DNA from 4 places in the Paenibacillus sp. FSL H8-0283 genome. Region 1 is predicted to be linked to each of the others. Evidence: a T-box and tRNA genes for the amino acid it is inferred to sense, from the RefSeq annotation. Region 1 holds a T-box; the other regions hold tRNA genes.
What was found. The T-box of region 1 lies ahead of leuS (leucine--tRNA ligase). A T-box ahead of a tRNA ligase gene usually reads a tRNA of that ligase, here a tRNA-Leu.
Positions count from the first base shown of each region.

Region 2: it has a tRNA-Leu gene. The T-box ahead of leuS (leucine--tRNA ligase) is inferred to sense a tRNA for this amino acid. The anticodon was not compared.
Region 3: it has a tRNA-Leu gene. The T-box ahead of leuS (leucine--tRNA ligase) is inferred to sense a tRNA for this amino acid. The anticodon was not compared.
Region 4: it has a tRNA-Leu gene. The T-box ahead of leuS (leucine--tRNA ligase) is inferred to sense a tRNA for this amino acid. The anticodon was not compared.

Region 1 is NZ_CP150295.1:4,940,985-4,945,163, reverse strand. Features, by position in the region: gene MHI52_RS21965 (class I SAM-dependent methyltransferase) at 1-101, shown strand, start outside; gene MHI52_RS21960 (phosphotransferase family protein) at 323-1,279, shown strand; T-box leader at 1,392-1,661, shown strand; gene leuS (leucine--tRNA ligase) at 1,740-4,179, shown strand, end outside; gene comER (late competence protein ComER) at 4,165-4,179, opposite strand, start outside.
Region 2 is NZ_CP150295.1:1,662,493-1,666,671, forward strand. Features, by position in the region: gene MHI52_RS07390 (hypothetical protein) at 1-401, opposite strand, end outside; gene MHI52_RS07395 (hypothetical protein) at 429-632, opposite strand; gene MHI52_RS07400 (urease accessory protein UreF) at 899-1,600, opposite strand; tRNA gene MHI52_RS07405 (tRNA-Leu) at 2,028-2,110, shown strand; gene MHI52_RS07410 (glutathione peroxidase) at 2,261-2,740, opposite strand; cyclic di-AMP (ydaO/yuaA leader) riboswitch at 3,112-3,287, shown strand; gene MHI52_RS07415 (hypothetical protein) at 3,403-3,801, shown strand; gene MHI52_RS07420 (HAD family hydrolase) at 3,929-4,179, shown strand, end outside.
Region 3 is NZ_CP150295.1:2,264,806-2,268,984, forward strand. Features, by position in the region: gene MHI52_RS10295 (helix-turn-helix domain-containing protein) at 1-99, opposite strand, end outside; gene MHI52_RS10300 (Gfo/Idh/MocA family protein) at 324-1,316, opposite strand; tRNA gene MHI52_RS10305 (tRNA-Leu) at 1,543-1,626, shown strand; gene MHI52_RS10310 (hypothetical protein) at 1,733-1,918, opposite strand; gene MHI52_RS10315 (sn-glycerol-1-phosphate dehydrogenase) at 2,077-3,231, shown strand; gene MHI52_RS10320 (helix-turn-helix transcriptional regulator) at 3,454-4,050, opposite strand.
Region 4 is NZ_CP150295.1:2,350,670-2,354,848, forward strand. Features, by position in the region: gene MHI52_RS10745 (carboxymuconolactone decarboxylase family protein) at 1-25, shown strand, start outside; gene MHI52_RS10750 (C40 family peptidase) at 99-563, opposite strand; cyclic di-AMP (ydaO/yuaA leader) riboswitch at 569-700, opposite strand; gene pelA (pectate lyase) at 1,119-2,081, shown strand; tRNA gene MHI52_RS10760 (tRNA-Leu) at 2,258-2,341, shown strand; gene MHI52_RS10765 (carbohydrate-binding protein) at 2,487-4,179, opposite strand, start outside.

The DNA of each region.
Region 1 (4,179 bases):
TGTCCAAGGCAGGTTTTAGAGACGTGAAGGTATATGCGGATTTTGAATGGAAAGAGGCCGGAGACAGCGCACAGCGCTTGTTCTACGTGGCTGTGAAGTAAGAGCGAATAATGAGAACTGTCCTTATGGTGCATAAGGGCAGTTTTTTGTTTGATTTTTTATGGAGAATGAATAGCAATAGTCTTAAATAGGATAAAGGAATGCAAGAAAAGACATAATCACGTGACAAAAAGTATTGCCAGTTAAAGTAAAGGAGGCGATAATAGTCGGATAGAAAGCGTTTTCTGAGAAGATAAATCAATTGTCAATGTGAGGTGTAAAAATGGAAAGTACATATAAAACAAGACTTTCGTCAGAACAGTTGAATGCCATAATAGAGCAGCATTTCTCTGCAAGTATACAGGACTACAAGGAAATGGTGGATGGCTGGGCCAATCATGCATATCTCATTAAACTGAGTGACGCACAGCGAGTGGTACTCAAAATTGCACCGTCAGCTTCGACAAATCTGATGCGCTGTGAACAGGATCTCATGATTGCCGAAGTTGAGGCACTACGCCTCATTACGGAGCTACAGGATGTTCCCGTACCCCAAGTGTTGGCTTATGATGATTCGTTAACTATGGCTTCAGCGCGTTATTTTATCATGGAGTACATGTCTGGAGCGCCCTATAATCAGGTCAAGGATCAATATTCTGCGGAAGAGCAGGGAGTCATTGAACACCAGCTGGGTCGGTACAATCGTCGAATTAATGAAATCAAGGGTGAGAAGTTTGGATATTTCTCGGAGCAAAAACAGCGATATTCCACATGGAAAGAAGCATTTATGAATCTGATGGATGACATTCTTACCGACGGAGAAGAAGCCGGGATTACATTTTCGATCGATTACCCTGAATTGAGACGCCTGATTGAAGAGAAATCGGATGTGCTGGACGATGTCAAAGAACCTGTGCTTATCAGTTGGGATCTGTGGGATGGCAATGTACTAGTGGACGCGGGTCGAATCACAGCGATTATTGATTTTGAACGTTCACTGTGGGCAGATCCTCTGATGGAGCATTATTTCAGTCATTTTAACTATACGCCTGGTTTTGTGAAAGGGTATGGGCATGAGATTACGACTGAAAGTGAGCTGAAAAGAAGAAGTCTCTATGACTTGTACTTTGATCTGGTGCTGCGCATTGAGTGCGCTTATCGTCAATATGATAATCAGGAACATGTGAATTGGACCATTCATAATCTGGAGGAAGGCATTGAGCGTTTTCGGTTATCCTGAACAGCAACGAGTATTATTGAACGGTACGAACCGTGTGACTTAAAAGGGTGATTATAACGTGTAATATTGACTTTGTGCTTGCTTTTTTATATAATGGTCCCGATATTGTATACATATTTCGATGATAAGGATCAGTAGTAATTCCTGTACATAACAGAGAGCCGGCGGTTGGTGCAAGCCGGTTGACAGTGATTTGCGAACTCGCCTTGGAGAAATGCGGTGATTACACCATTCTGTTTAACCTGCTTGTATAAAGCTTGGGTTCAGGAATGGAAATCCGCATCGGTTAACCGCCGTTACAGGTCCAAAGGGAGTGGATGACGAAGCACGTTCGTCCGCTAACTAGGGTGGTACCACGGGAATTCAACCTCTCGTCCCTAGCGCTGCAAACGCTACGGGATGCTGAGGTTTTTTTGTTGCAATTAAAGCTAAAGTGAATAACCTGAAGGAGGAACAATAGATGAGTGAGAATAACCAGCCGAAACACGGCTATCAGCCACAAGTCATGGAAAAAAGTTGGCAGCAATATTGGGATGCAAATAAAACGTTTAAAACGGGTGAGGACCCTGCTAAACCGAAATTTTATGCACTGGATATGTTCCCTTATCCATCCGGTTCAGGTCTGCACGTAGGTCACCCGGAAGGATATACGGCAACGGATATCGTTTCCCGTTACAAACGTATGCGCGGTTACAACGTATTGCACCCCATGGGTTGGGATGCTTTCGGTCTGCCTGCTGAGCAGCATGCACTGGATACAGGTGAACATCCACGGGATATTACATTCCGTAATATTGACAATTTCCGTCGCCAGATCAAATCGCTTGGTTTCTCCTATGACTGGGATCGTGAGATCAGCACAACGGACCCTGAATACTATAAATGGACGCAATGGATCTTTATTCAGCTGTACAACAAAGGTCTGGCTTATGTGGATGAAGTTGCAGTTAACTGGTGTGAAGCCCTTGGAACGGTACTTGCTAATGAAGAGGTTATTGATGGCAAGAGTGAACGCGGAGGACATCCGGTTGTACGCAAACCGATGCGTCAATGGGTTCTGAGAATTACCGAGTATGCAGAGCGTCTGTTGGAAGACCTGGAAGAGTTGGATTGGTCTGAAAGCATCAAGGATATGCAGCGCAACTGGATCGGTAAATCGACAGGGGCGGAAGTTGTATTTGCCATTGAGGGTCGCGAGGAAGTTATCAAGGTGTTCACTACCCGTGCGGACACATTGTTCGGTGCGAGCTTTGCAGTACTGGCTCCGGAACATGAGTTGGTAGAAGCAATTACAACCGATGACCAACGTGAAGCTATTCAGGCTTATCAGGAGCAGGCTTCTCGTAAGAGTGATCTGGAACGTACAGATTTGGCCAAAGACAAAACAGGTGTATTCACTGGCGCTTATGCAATCAACCCTGTTAATGGTGCAAAACTGCCGATCTGGATTGCTGATTACGTTCTTGCAGGTTACGGTACAGGTGCGGTTATGGCAGTTCCGGGTCATGATGCACGCGACTGGGAATTTGCTAAGCAGTTCGGTCTGGATATCATCGAGGTTATTCAAGGTGGAGACGTTACACAAGAGGCATTTTCAGGTGATGGCGCGCATGTGAATTCCGATTTCTTGAACGGACTGAACAATGAAGAAGCGGTTGCCAAGATGATTGATTGGTTGGAAGAGAACGGTAAAGGACAAGGAAAAGTAACCTATCGTCTGCGCGATTGGCTGTTCAGCCGTCAGCGTTACTGGGGTGAGCCAATCCCGATTCTGCATCTGGAAGACGGAACGATGAAGACCGTACCGGAGGATCAACTTCCACTGCTGCTGCCTGATATCGACCAGATCAAACCTTCGGGTACAGGAGAATCACCACTGGCGAATGTTACGGAGTGGGTGAATACGATAGATCCGGAAACGGGAATGAAGGCACGTCGCGAGACCAATACCATGCCACAATGGGCGGGTAGTTGCTGGTATTACCTGCGCTTTATCGATCCGCACAATGACATGGAACTGATCTCCAAGGAGAAACAGCAGCAGTGGCTGCCAGTTGATCTGTACATTGGCGGAGCAGAGCACGCAGTACTTCACTTGCTGTACGCTCGTTTCTGGCACAAAGTGCTGTATGATCTGGGTGTTGTGGAGACTAAAGAGCCTTTCCACAAACTGGTGAACCAAGGTATGATCCTGGGTACCAATAATGAGAAAATGAGTAAATCACGTGGTAATGTCATTAATCCGGATGAAATCGTCAATGAATTCGGTGCAGATACATTGCGTCTGTACGAGATGTTCATGGGACCATTGGAAGCGACAAAACCGTGGAATGCAAACGGGGTTGAAGGCATGCACCGCTTCCTGTCACGTGTATGGCGTCTCTTCATTAACGAAGACACAGGAGCCATCAATGACAAGATTACGGTGGACGGTGGAACGGATGAGTTCAAACGGACTGCTCACAAAACGATCAAAAAGGTTACGGATGATCTGGAACATCTGCGCTTCAACACATCCATCAGCCAGCTGATGATTTTCATCAACGATGCATACAAAGCAGACACACTGCCTCGTGAAGCGATGGAGAAATTTGTGCAGCTGTTGTCACCACTGGCACCGCATATGGCAGAGGAACTGTGGAGCCGTTTAGGTCACGAAGGTGGGATCTCTTACGTGGCTTGGCCTGAATATGATGAGTCCATGACAGTGGATGCGGAAGTAGAAATCGTTGTTCAGGTAAATGGTAAAATTGTAACTCGTGCTACGATCGCGAAGGATCTGGATGCACAGGGTATGCAGGACTTTACGATGGAGCTGGCACCTGTTAAGCAGGCGCTGGAAGGCAAGACCATTCGCAAGGTCATTGCCGTTCCAGGCAAACTCGTTAATATTGTTGCCG
Region 2 (4,179 bases), 3.3 Mb from region 1:
TCGGTAATATCCATGTGTGCAATTAAAGCGAGATCGGTATCCAGAATTGAATTTGCATAAGATAGAGGGGTGAGTTCTACACGAAACCACCTCTTTTCGTTGTATACAGTATACACGCAGATGTCATATGTATGATTTCGATTAAAGGGTATTCCGCGTTCTTTCAAATTCTGTGCGACAAGTGCCATGTTAGCGTTCTTGCCTCGTTTTGCCCAGGCTTCCGTCAGATGCAGGTAATGTCTATGACTACTGTGTATATCCGGGTTTGGTGAGCATTGACCAAGTCCCTGTTGCCAGGCACGGTTACAACTTTGGATAATCCAATTGTCATCAACGATGATGAGCTGGTGACGTATGGACTGGAACGATAGCCTCTCCAGATCGGATGTAACATGTCTCATGGATGAGACCCTCCTTTGGCAGAAATCTTATCTCAGTTCATCTGGAATATCCAAAATATCAGCGACCAGGTGCCTGAATCGGGTTGCTTTGCGTGTGCCGTGAATGAGATTGGATAAACGATAGGGTGGGATGCCATGCTGTTCACAAAAGGTCTTCTGGTCCACTTGAAGTTCGGTTAGCCGTCGTTTGATGGCCCATCCGAACGGAGTAACTGGTTTTTTCTTGTTCAAAAGGGTTCACCCCTGGTTAGAATGTAGTATTCAGCCGCTCTTTCTTCATGTAGAATATATAGAAATGCGAGCTGTATGTTTTATTATATACGTAAATTCGTCATCTAACAATTAAAAAAGACGGAAAAAAGTGTATTTTGTGATTATAAATGGCGTAAATACGTAAATAAAACAAATAAAATGACAAAAAACACGTCGGCAAGGAGGTTGCCGCGTGTTTTTTAGTTTTTTTGAATGAAGGGGAGCAGGCATGAGGAGGAAGAGGATTAGGCCCTGTAGGCATGAAGTCCAGCTCCGAGCATATGGAAACTGGGGAAAAACGATTTCATGGACATCGAGGTTGGCTGTGCCAGTCCATCCGCAGCCGAGGCGCTGACGGTCTTCCATTCATTCTCCAGATCTGTGGCCAGGCGGACCATCAGATCCTTGGTTGTATCGTTGTTCAGGGGAATGACTTTGGAGGCTTCGGTTATGCAGGCATTCATGGCTGAATGCAGGTAACCAAGGACCGCCTCTTCGACCGGGATGTCGAGGTGGTGGTTAATCCAGGCATGAACAGTAGAGAGGCAGCCAACCGAATCGTATTTGGCAAAGATCTGTTCGAGCTGGCTGAATTCAATCCAGGGGTGCAGAGCTCGTGCAAGTCTGATCAATCGTTTACCCATGGCGGCAGCTTGTTCTCTGAGATCTCCAGGGGTTCGCTGAACATGGACAAGCTTGTCGATAAGAGCTATCCGCCATGTATCCTTGTGATCTGCTGCAGTATAGATACCTTTGATGGCCATACCTTCAAGACGAACGATGCTCGGATGCAACTGACAACGCATGAATGATTCGAGATCTTCAGCATTACGAATGGTACCCTCCCTGATATGGATATCCATGCCGAAGGAATGGGTGAACCCTCCAACCTGAATAGAGGAATCAAGCAGTTTGACATAATCGAGCAGCTTATTCCCACGGTTCACAATCATTCGCCTCCTGTGTTCGTTAAATGTCACTTAAAGTGACATTTATATTCCTTTTTGTTTGCTTTATGTTTAAAAATCCGAATTATATGATAGTTATCATCCCATAAATGTCCGCTTTTTGTCAATAGTATCCGTGAAAATTAATGGATTAAATCTGGAATTTAATATTTGTGTTATTTTATATAACTTATTGTGTTATTTATGTGGTGAAGTTCATGGAGGACTATATATAAATGAATCAAAAAGATCGGCTCTTACCGAAAAAGAGGGGATCAAATCTAATCATATGCAGTTCATGGGTAAAGATGACGAGATTATGCGATTTTTGATGAAAATGCCTAGCTGAAAAAGAAGTATTAAAAAATACTTTACTTTTAGTTCTGAACCCGGTATAATCAATTCTGTTGCCGATTATTTACGACATGCGGTCGTGGTGGAATGGCAGACACGCTATCTTGAGGGGGTAGTGGGCGTATGCCCGTGGAGGTTCGAGTCCTCTCGACCGCATCATATGAACGATTAAAAAGAAGCTTTCCATTAATGGGAAGCTTCTTTTTTTTGTCTTTTTCGAACAGTATGACATCAAAGTTGAGGAAAAAAGGCCACCCATTACCGGGGCAATGCTGCTCTACCTTCCGGCTACGGGTGGCCTGTGTATTATTTTTGAAGTAAGTTCTTGATATCTTCTTCAATCTTGTCCGGTGTTGTTTTGGGAGCATAACGTTTAATGACCTGTCCGTTCTGATCCACGAGGAATTTGGTGAAATTCCATTTGATTGCTTTGGAGCCGAGCAGGCCAGGAGCCTCTGTGCTAAGGTGTTGGAAAAGAGGGTGAGCGCTTGAGCCGTTCACATCAATTTTCTCAAACATGGGGAAACTCACGCCATAATTCATCTGACAGAACTCGGCAATATCGTCGGAAGATCCTTTTTCCTGTGCAAACTGGTTACTTGGGAAACCAAGCACTTCAAATGGAGCATCTTGAAACTTGTCTTGCAATTCTTGCAGACCTTTGAATTGAGGGGTAAGGCCGCATGAGCTTGCCGTATTCACAATCAGGAGCACTTTGTCACGGTAGTCGGACATTTCAACTTCTTGACCGCGAAGGGTATTCACTTTGTAATCGTAGACTGTCATCTAAATCGCCTCCATTTATTTACTCTTATATCTTCTATTATATTGGTTGCAATTAAATATTGCAAAACTAATATGGTGTTAAAAGAATCAAAACAGGCAAGTTGTGCAGAATACGTGAATGAATTGCGAAGTGATTTACGCCAGAGTGAGAATTAGATAGCCTTGAAGAGATAGATAGAGTATAACTTTGTTGTAAGCGTTATTATGGATAGGAATTGGCAAAAATCTGCCGATTTGGTGATCTGGGCGGACTTTACACCGACATGGCACGGGTGTATGATTCATAACGTAATTTCAATTTAAACTAAATTGTACTTGAAAAACGAAACAAACGATAATATCGCTCGATCTTACCTTAAGATATACGAACGATGTTTTAATCGCTGAGTTTCCATTCATTAATGAATGGGAAACGGGGGAACCAACGGAATGCGCTGTCCAGGACAGTGGGCATTCATGGGGTGAATTTTCCGGTGACAGCCGGAAATAGGGCGACTCTCGCGCCCGAATCCGTCAGCTAACCTCGTAAGCGTTAAAGGGAGAGGCAACAAGCCGTACGCTGGTTCATGGTGTTTTCGCCATGGGTTATTTAAGAAGCGTTCGGGAGGCCTTGGTCCCCCACGCTTCTTTTTTGTTGTCTTTTCACGCCAAGGGAGGAACGAATGATGGATACTGAGATGATCTTAGTGACTGCTCCAAATGAAGCAGGACGTAAATTTATCAAATTGCTGATGTACAAAAAAATGCCGTTTGCCGTTCTAACCAACAGTGCAGGGGAAGAGCGAAGACTCCGTAGAATCGGAGTAGAACATGTCATTCGCATGAATACGGCTGCAGCTCAAAAATGGTTTTTGCCGCAGGGCAGCGTAGGCAACGTGTTTATTTTCGAGAACAGCCTGAATCTGACCTGTCGTTATTTACAGATCTGCCGTTCATGGACATCGAAATCCCTGTGCGTCATTACGGAGCAGAGTCATCCTAAGGGCATCTATCGGGGCATGGGCGCAGACCGGATTGTATATTCGCTCAATGGGGAAGTTGGCTTTCTCCTCAATGGTTAATGCCATAGCTTGTGATTGCTCAGGTGTAAGGTGCCTGTTATAATTGAATGTATCGATAAACGGAAGTTTGAGGAGACTCATGCAGGATGGTGAGTCTTCTTTTTTATGCTTACAAGGAGGAATTGGCGTGCCGGATGTAGGTGGATTGAAATGGTTGTTTTTTGATGTTGGAGATACGCTGGTGGATGAATGGGAGCCGGTTGATGATATTATCGGACAGTTTGTCCGTGAAGCTTGTGCTTTGGGGTATCCGGTGACAATTGAGGCGGTACGCGAACTGTTCGCGAGCTGTTACCGAAAATATGAGCAATGGCCTATGAGAGTGGCAATTCGCACATTTGTTGAAGACGAGGGGCATCAAAAACAGATTCAGGACAA
Region 3 (4,179 bases), 2.7 Mb from region 1:
CAAAATGGCACCTTTCCATTTGCCTCCGATCACACTGAGGGTAACTTCCACGGAACAGCCGTATGGCGCGGGACATAGCTTGGTCGCGTCCTTTTTCATTATAAGTACACCTCCACTTTACGGTGATTTTCTATAGTATCTATTTGGGTGGTTATATTACATAACGTACGTATAGTTCATGAAAGAGCATATCACTTATGATGCAGATTATAAACCCTAATTATAGTCGAAGGCAGATGTGTTGATGTCTATAAGATAAAAAAAGAGCCCGGGTTTCAGGCTCTTCGCTGGATGTATAAAATATGATGATGAGCGTATATACGCTACTTCAGTGACGATAGAATGGAGTCACATAGAGCCATCGTTGCAATATTATCCCTGGCGCTGGAATGTGGGACAGTCTGATTCTGGCAACACGCGATGAAGTGCGCCATTTCACCAACAAACCCGCGTAGATAAAGGTCCCGATAAGCTCCGGACATGGGAGATCCGGAAGGTGTAAATACAGTATCTTGCTCCTCGAGAGATTTCCAAGGAAGGCTGGTCGAGCTTCGGGATTGATGAACAGTAAGTGTGTTGATCTCTTCAGCTGACGCAAATCCGTTGTCAAAGGTGACGAGTACACTTTCACTTTCCCGTGACCAAGCACTCATGCCGGTAAAATAAGCGCTACCTACTACGCTATTCTCAAATACAAGGGAAATACTTTGATTAATGTGTTCCCCGTCCTTCACGGTTGTGCCTGTAACTCGTATTGCTTCTCCGAATAAGTAACGCATCAGATCGACCATATGAATGGCAGCGAGCTTCATGAACTGTTCCTCATCCTTGCAAAATGGGGTACTGTCTACAGCAAATTTCATCTGGAATGAACGTACCTTACCTAGCGAACCACTATCAATTAGCTCCTTCAGCTTCATGTATATGGGGGCATAACGTTTCATAAAACCGACCATGACAACGACGCCAGCCTGCTCGGCAGCTTCTGCTACAGTGGCGGCTTCCGCTGCGTTCCATCCGAGCGGCTTATCCACGTATACATTCTTGCCAGCCCGAATGCATTCGAGAACAAGAGCGGTCTGATCAACAGGCTGGGCGACCACAACGACTCCGTCACAGAGTTCCTGCTGCAACATAAGCTGAGCATTGTCATACGCTTGTCCGTTGCTGCCAAATCGCAGCAGAGTTGCTTCAGAGCGTTCCATACTGCGTGTGGCAATGGCCTGGATCTGCGCTCCGGCTTCAACAACAGAAGGGTAAATATTCGTGGATGCATGAAACCCGGCACCGATAAAGCACAGATGGGTTGTTTTCAAGGTGGATCTCTCCTTCATTTTTGCATTCTTATGGATGGTATATTTGTTGTTTAATGCTACGATAGGGTGTTTGAAGTTGAGAAAAAAGGACATATGTCCTTTTCGTGAATGAATAAAAAAAGAAGTTGCATTTTTATTTTGGAGCATGTATACTCTGAATTACGGTAAAACAAGGAATTGTTTCACCGGAACGCTTTTCATCGATGGATGAGGAGATACATATTATGCGGTCGTGGCGGAATTGGCAGACGCGCACGGTTCAGGTCCGTGTGGGCTAACCCCCGTGGAGGTTCGAGTCCTCTCGACCGCATCTAACAAAAAAAGGTTCGTGAGTTGCTCTAGGGCAATTCACGAACCTTTTTTTGTTTTGTGGATCATTCGTGTGAAGCCTACATTTTGCTACCAGCATGCTAATGCTAATGTTGCCGCTGGCGCAGAATGACTGCCGTGATGATCCCGGCAATGGCTCCTGCAATACCAAATAGCGTTACACTGGCAACCACTTCAACCGACTGGAGACGAAACAAAAAAGCGATACCGCTGCCAAAAGTGGTTCCAGCGAGAAATCCGAGCGAAATTCCTAATTCTTTCGTTAATTTCATTGCTTCACCTACTTGGAAATGTGAGATATGGATTTGCAAATATTGGGTACAGGCAGTAAAGTGTGATCAGGAAAATCATCACATTTTATTTCCTTTTTTATCTTGTGGTTTTAACCCGTTAATTATGCATGATATCTCATATGGGAGGGTAAGAGCGAATGAATATGAACGAACGAATTGCAGCATGGAATGAGGAAGCACAACAGTGTGCTTGCGGTCATCAACACCGAGTGGTGGATATGCTGATACATCTGGAAGCTGGGGCCATTCAGAGGTTACCGGGTTATTTGTCTGAGCAAGGATATCGTCAAGTGACGGTTGTTTATGATCGACATACGTTTCGGGCCGCCGGATCTGATGTGCTGAGTAGTATTCGCGAAGCGGGAATGCATGTGGATGAGATCGCTCTACCGGAGAATCGCACGGGGGATATCATTGCGGATGAAGCAGCTATTGTGCAGGTTATGTTGGGTGTGAGACTCGAAAGTCAGGCTGTAATTGCGGTGGGTTCAGGTACCATTCATGATCTGGTGAGATTTGTTTGTTCCAAAATGAATAAGCCCTTTCTGTCGATACCGACAGCGGCTTCAGTAGATGGCTTTACCTCTGCTGGTGCACCCTTAATTGTAAGCGGAATCAAACAGACATTTCAGGCTGTTCCGCCTGAAGCCATTTTTGCCGATATGAATATCCTGGAGCAAGCTCCCCAAGTGATGACGGCTGCCGGATTCGGAGATATGCTTGGCAAATATACTTCCCTTGCAGATTGGATTGTTTCTCGTGATCTGGGCGGGGAACCGTTCTGTCCGGTTGCTTATCGGATGACAGAAGAAGCGCTGAATACCTGCATAGATCATGTACAAGCGATTGCGGAGGGGCGAGCAGAGGGAGTAGCTGTATTAATGGACGCCTTAATTGTTTCCGGTATCTCCATGCTGATCATTGACCATTCCCGTTCGGCATCCGGAGGTGAGCATCATCTGTCCCATATTTTGGAGATGGATCTGATGCAAGCGGGAGAAAGGACGGTTCTGCATGGTGCCAAAGTTGGCGTAGCTTGTGCATTGCTTACGGTGAAATATAAAGAACTTGCACAGACATCGGGTGAACCGGTGTTTGGGATATATGATCAATTGCCGGAGGCTTCTCAGCTCATCGCATGGTTGGAACAAGTAGGTGGCCCTGTGACTACTGAGCAACTCGGTGTAACCCCGGAGATGGTGGAACATGCATTCAACACAGCGCATACGCTTCGTCCTCGATATACCGGATTGAGATATATTAATGAAGTGTTAAACACGAGATTAGGATGACCTTTTAGAGAGAATGATCATGATGAAATGCATTAACTTCACTTGTAGCGGGCTGTGATGGCTCTCCTTGGGAGCAAAAGACGAAAAAGGGTAGGTTATCTGACATTTCTGATGGAATAGCCAGAACAGTGCTTCAAGTCCGAGAGAGAAGGCATGCATTTTATTTTAAAAAAGGCTCTGGCCTCCCTATGGGGAGATCAGAGCCTTTGGCTGTTCGCTTATTTAGTTGTTGCGACGATCTTTCAAGATGACATCTGCGAACAAAATAGTTTTCGGGATACGGAAAAATTGCTCCGCTTGTTCCTGAAATGCAGCAGAAGGCAGTGTTCCCTGATGCAGCCATTTGCGGAAAGTGCCGGGATGAACCCCGATCCAGTGGCTGACATCTGTCACCGACAGATCATGGACCATACACAAGCCTGTCAAAATACGGTTACTAACCGGAGAACGGGTCACCGTACGCTTCATGAAGCGAGATGACTCGGGTTGACATATGACAGGGCTATTACGCACAACTTCTTCATTGAAGAGAATATGACGCGGGTAGCCGAGTAATTGGCAAGTCTTGTCCAAATTGGTACTGCCGGGTATCCGTCCTTCATATACCCACGCACTGACACTGCGTGAAGAGATGGAGAGGTCTTCAGCAAGCTGGGACAACTTGATATCATTGGCCATCAGCACGGCAAGAAGAACACGATTGCGGATTTGACAGCGTGTCGGTTTTCGGAATCGTTTAACACGGACGCCTTTTCCCAAGTATTTACGGTTGATCAGAGACCACGCCTGGATGGAATGTTGTTCTGGTTGATTAGGCATATTTCCTCCGATTTTTTTTAACCAAATACTACAATAAACAACGGGGTACTTTCAAGTGCCGGGATTACCGGTTACAAATGCGTCAATGCGTCAATTCACGATAAAGAGGGAACTACGAACTAGACCATG
Region 4 (4,179 bases), 2.6 Mb from region 1:
GCGAGTGCAGAAGGCGCTGCATTAGTAAGCAATGCAACATACATTTTTAAGTGCAAAAAAGGCATCCGGTTAATAACCGATGCCTTTTTGTATGTGAATCACATTTTACCTAACATTTTATCATACATAAACTGTCCAGTTACCCGACGTGCTGTTACATAACGATCATTGAAGTATGGATTCGATAACTTCGTGATGCTTACACCTTTACTGCTGGAGGCATGAGCGAATTGTCCGCCGCCGATATATACACCTGTATGTGAAATGCCTTTGCCTGTTGTATTAAAGAACACCAGATCACCTGTCCGAACATTGCTCTTGGATACGGGAGTACCTGCTTTGGCTTGCTGCTGCGAAGTACGTGGTAATTCAATGCTGTATTTGTTGAAAAGATATCTCATAAAACCAGAACAGTCGAAGCCGGCTACAGTAGTGCCACCCCATTTGTAAGGAATACCTGTCATGTTGTTCACTACGGAGTTGATACTGCTTGCCTCTGTGCTTGTTGCCCCGGATGTAAATAATACAGCTGCTCCAAAAATGGAGATAATCAGTTTTTTCAAAATCAATGTTCTCCCTTCGATGCCTACGGAGTTAGCTAAGGGTTCGGTAGAAGGTTCCCTATATTTCCTATGTATAAGAATAATTCACCCAAATTGGTTCCCCCGTTTTCAAACATGAAACTCGGCAATGAATAATTAAGTTTTTGTAACTATTTGAAACTATATTGCATAAATGCGTAATTGTCAAACCCATTTAAAACCCTTCGTAATACCTCAATGTTAGCGGAATTAAGGTTTTTATATGAAAGAAGGGATCAAGTTTGGGTATCATTCATGACAAAAACGTCATTATTGGTTCGTTTAAGACGAATTTGGATAAATAAATAGGTTTGTCATGAGTTAAAAGAACTATCCCGTTATGTAGAATTAGAGAGATTATATTCATTAAGTTGCATATATTGACAAAAATCGATTTTTTGCATATTATCTGATTATCCAATCCACATATTGGATTAAAATTGATTTTATTATGCGATAAATACAAATAAAGGAGGTTTGGGGCGTATATCATACGTAAAGTAGAAGTGGAAGATTTATAAAAACGAACATAGGAGAGTGTTACATTTGAAAGCGAAGAAAATAATTACTTTTGTCCTGGCATGTACGATGGTGTTCTCAGTAGTTGGAATGGCAGTTCTCCCTGTAGGGACGGTATCTGCTGCAGATGCGTCGGGTACTACAGCGAGTATTTCTGATATTTTGAAGAACCAGCTGCCGGATGGAGGTTGGAGAAAAGATTATAAACAGACAAGTGGAGAGTGGGCAAAGTCCACGATAGACAACAAGGCTACATACTCAGAAATTAGAAGATTGGCGAAGGAATTTAAAAAGACGAATGATCCGCGTTACTCCACAGCTGCAATCAAAGGAATTAACTTTTTGATCAACATGCAGTATTCAAACGGCGGGTGGCCACAAGTTTACCAAAGCTCCGGATACCACAAGCACATCACTTACAATGATGATGCCATGATTAATGTAATGATCATGCTGGATGAAGTAGCAGCACGAAAAGGTGATTTCTCATTTATCGACAGCACACTTGCTAACCGCAGTAAAAATTCAGTTGCCAAAGGTGTGGAGGCGATTCTGAATACACAGGTCGTTTCAGGTGGTAAGCTGACAGCATGGGGACAACAACATGATTCCAGCTCTCTTAAACCAGCGAGCGCAAGAATCTACGAAGTGCCATCACTGACAGCTGGAGAGAGTGTAACGATTGTTAAATTTCTGAAAACCAGACCTGCTAACGCTAAAATTACCGCATCCATTAAAGGAGCGGAGGCTTGGTTTAACAAAGTGAAAATTACGGGTTACAAGTATGAAAGAGCTAATGGAGATAGTAAAATTATCGCTGATTCCAAAGCTGCACCAATTTGGGCACGCTTCTATGAGATCGGAACGGATAAACCAATCTTTATTGGTCGTGACGGGGTAGTTAAATACAAATTAAGTGATATTGATAAAGAAAGAAGAGGCGGTTATGCATGGTATGGCAACTGGCCTTCCAAGCTGTAATTTGTAGTATGCTTCCGTTTTAATGAACCAAACTATTAACAGCAGTTAAAGGTAAAGCCCGAATCGACATGGACGTCTGATTCGGGCTTTATTGTTATTACTTTCAGTGTTGACATGATAGATTACGCATGATATATTATTTCTTGTCGCCGATATTGATGACGGAGATACAATATGCGGTCGTGGCGGAATTGGCAGACGCGCACGGTTCAGGTCCGTGTGGGCTAACCCCCGTGGAGGTTCGAGTCCTCTCGACCGCATCTAATAAAAAGACTCCTTAAGCTAACGCTTAAGGAGTCTTTTTTTGCATTTTTTGATATAACACTAACTTTAGTGATGAGTATTCAAGAGGTTAGTGCTTAGCTGCACGTACAGCAAATGTCTTCCATCAGCCATACGGAACGTTTATTGTGCTGCGGTAACATTAACGCTGTCAATATTCGGTCCTTCCGATCCGGTGGTAACTACTTTCAATGTATTGGTCCCCGTGTTCATGGGAACCTGTATTGTTTTTTCAACCCAAGTGGACCAGCTTCCCGTAGCCGGAAAGGGCTCGTTGCTAATGACTTTGGTTCCGTTCACAAAAATGTCGAGGTTCCGAGTGCCGCTTTCCAGCGCATAACGAAACTTTACGTTTTTGGTACCTGTTGTCGTGTTATTAATGCCGTTCCATTGAATGGCCGAACCAGTCATCGCATTGAAGTTAACATACCCGGACCCAGTGTAACCGGTGTAGATTGTTTCAATGGTAGCTTCCGTAAGTGACGTTCCGGTCTCGGCTTCATACGTAGTGCCACTGCCTGTATTCCCGCCGCTATTTCCGCCAGTAACGTTGGCAACAAACGTTGTTACGCTCTGAGGCGGGAGCTGTGCCGTGAAGGCTCCATTGGATACGTTAAGCGAGGTTCCGCTTGCCAGATTTCGACTGCTGTCCGTAATCCATGAGGACACAGTAGAGGCATTACCATTTTGCAGAACGAATTTTTGGCTTGTGGCTGAAGTTCCACGGTTAATTGCCACGACGACGACTTTGTTATCACCTTTATAGGCTGAGACAAATGTGTTTGTATCCGGATTTTTCGTTGCATCGACTCGCAGGTAGCCTGGACGCACGAATTTAGAGAAATGAGCCATATTATACCCGCGTTTGCTTATGGTACCGTCCTCTTTCATCGGACCATACTGTCTGCGGATGTACCACCACACGTAGGCCTGGAAATCACCTTCTACCATGGCATTGTGCATGTGATAGGAAACGTCTAATGCTTCAGGCCAGCGGTCTGCTGAGTTGTTGTCACTGTTTGGAACATACACTTCAGTCATCCACAGTTCTTTACCGGCTCCTTTTTGCTTAAAGAGAGGGTAGGCAAAATTTGAAATCTGGGTTCCATACGTATGTGCTCCCAGAATGTCCATGTTGGCAAGTGCCTGCGGATCATTCAGGATTGGGTCGGATATGTTCTTTAAGTACTGGAAGGATTCAGGCGCCATGACTTTGGTACCTTGGATGGACCCGGCATTTTCTTTCATGAATCGAAGGATCTCTTGTGGAGTCCACCAAGTCCAGTCATGAGCATAATCCGGTTCGTTTTGTACAGAAATGGCATACAGATCTACGCCGTTATTTTTCATGTAGGTTACAAAGTCGTTCAGATGTTGCGCATATGCGGTATATTTGTCGTATTTCAGACGTTTGGCATTTGTGTCCCCATTGCGGTTGAACGTTTCAACCATGCTGCTTGGAGGATTCCATGGGGATGCAAATACAATAGCACCCTTTTCGATAGCTCGTTTGGCTGTGGCAACTTCACGATACCAGTTATTGGAATCTGGATCAACGTAGATCCTTAGAATGGAGAAGCCTAATTGATTCTGGTCATTACCAAAAGCAGTTTCACGTTGAGCGGGAGTCAGATCACCAATCCAGGCAGGAAGGTTAATGCCCCCAAAGCCCTTGATCAGCTGTTTTTCCGAGGACAAATTAATGTTGGCATCGCTGGCTGCTGACACATTTGTCGGGGTTAACATCAAAGGCAGGGCTGTTAAACAGGCCAAAAGAACATTAATCGTCTTTTTTAGTTTGAATTTCACTACTTTC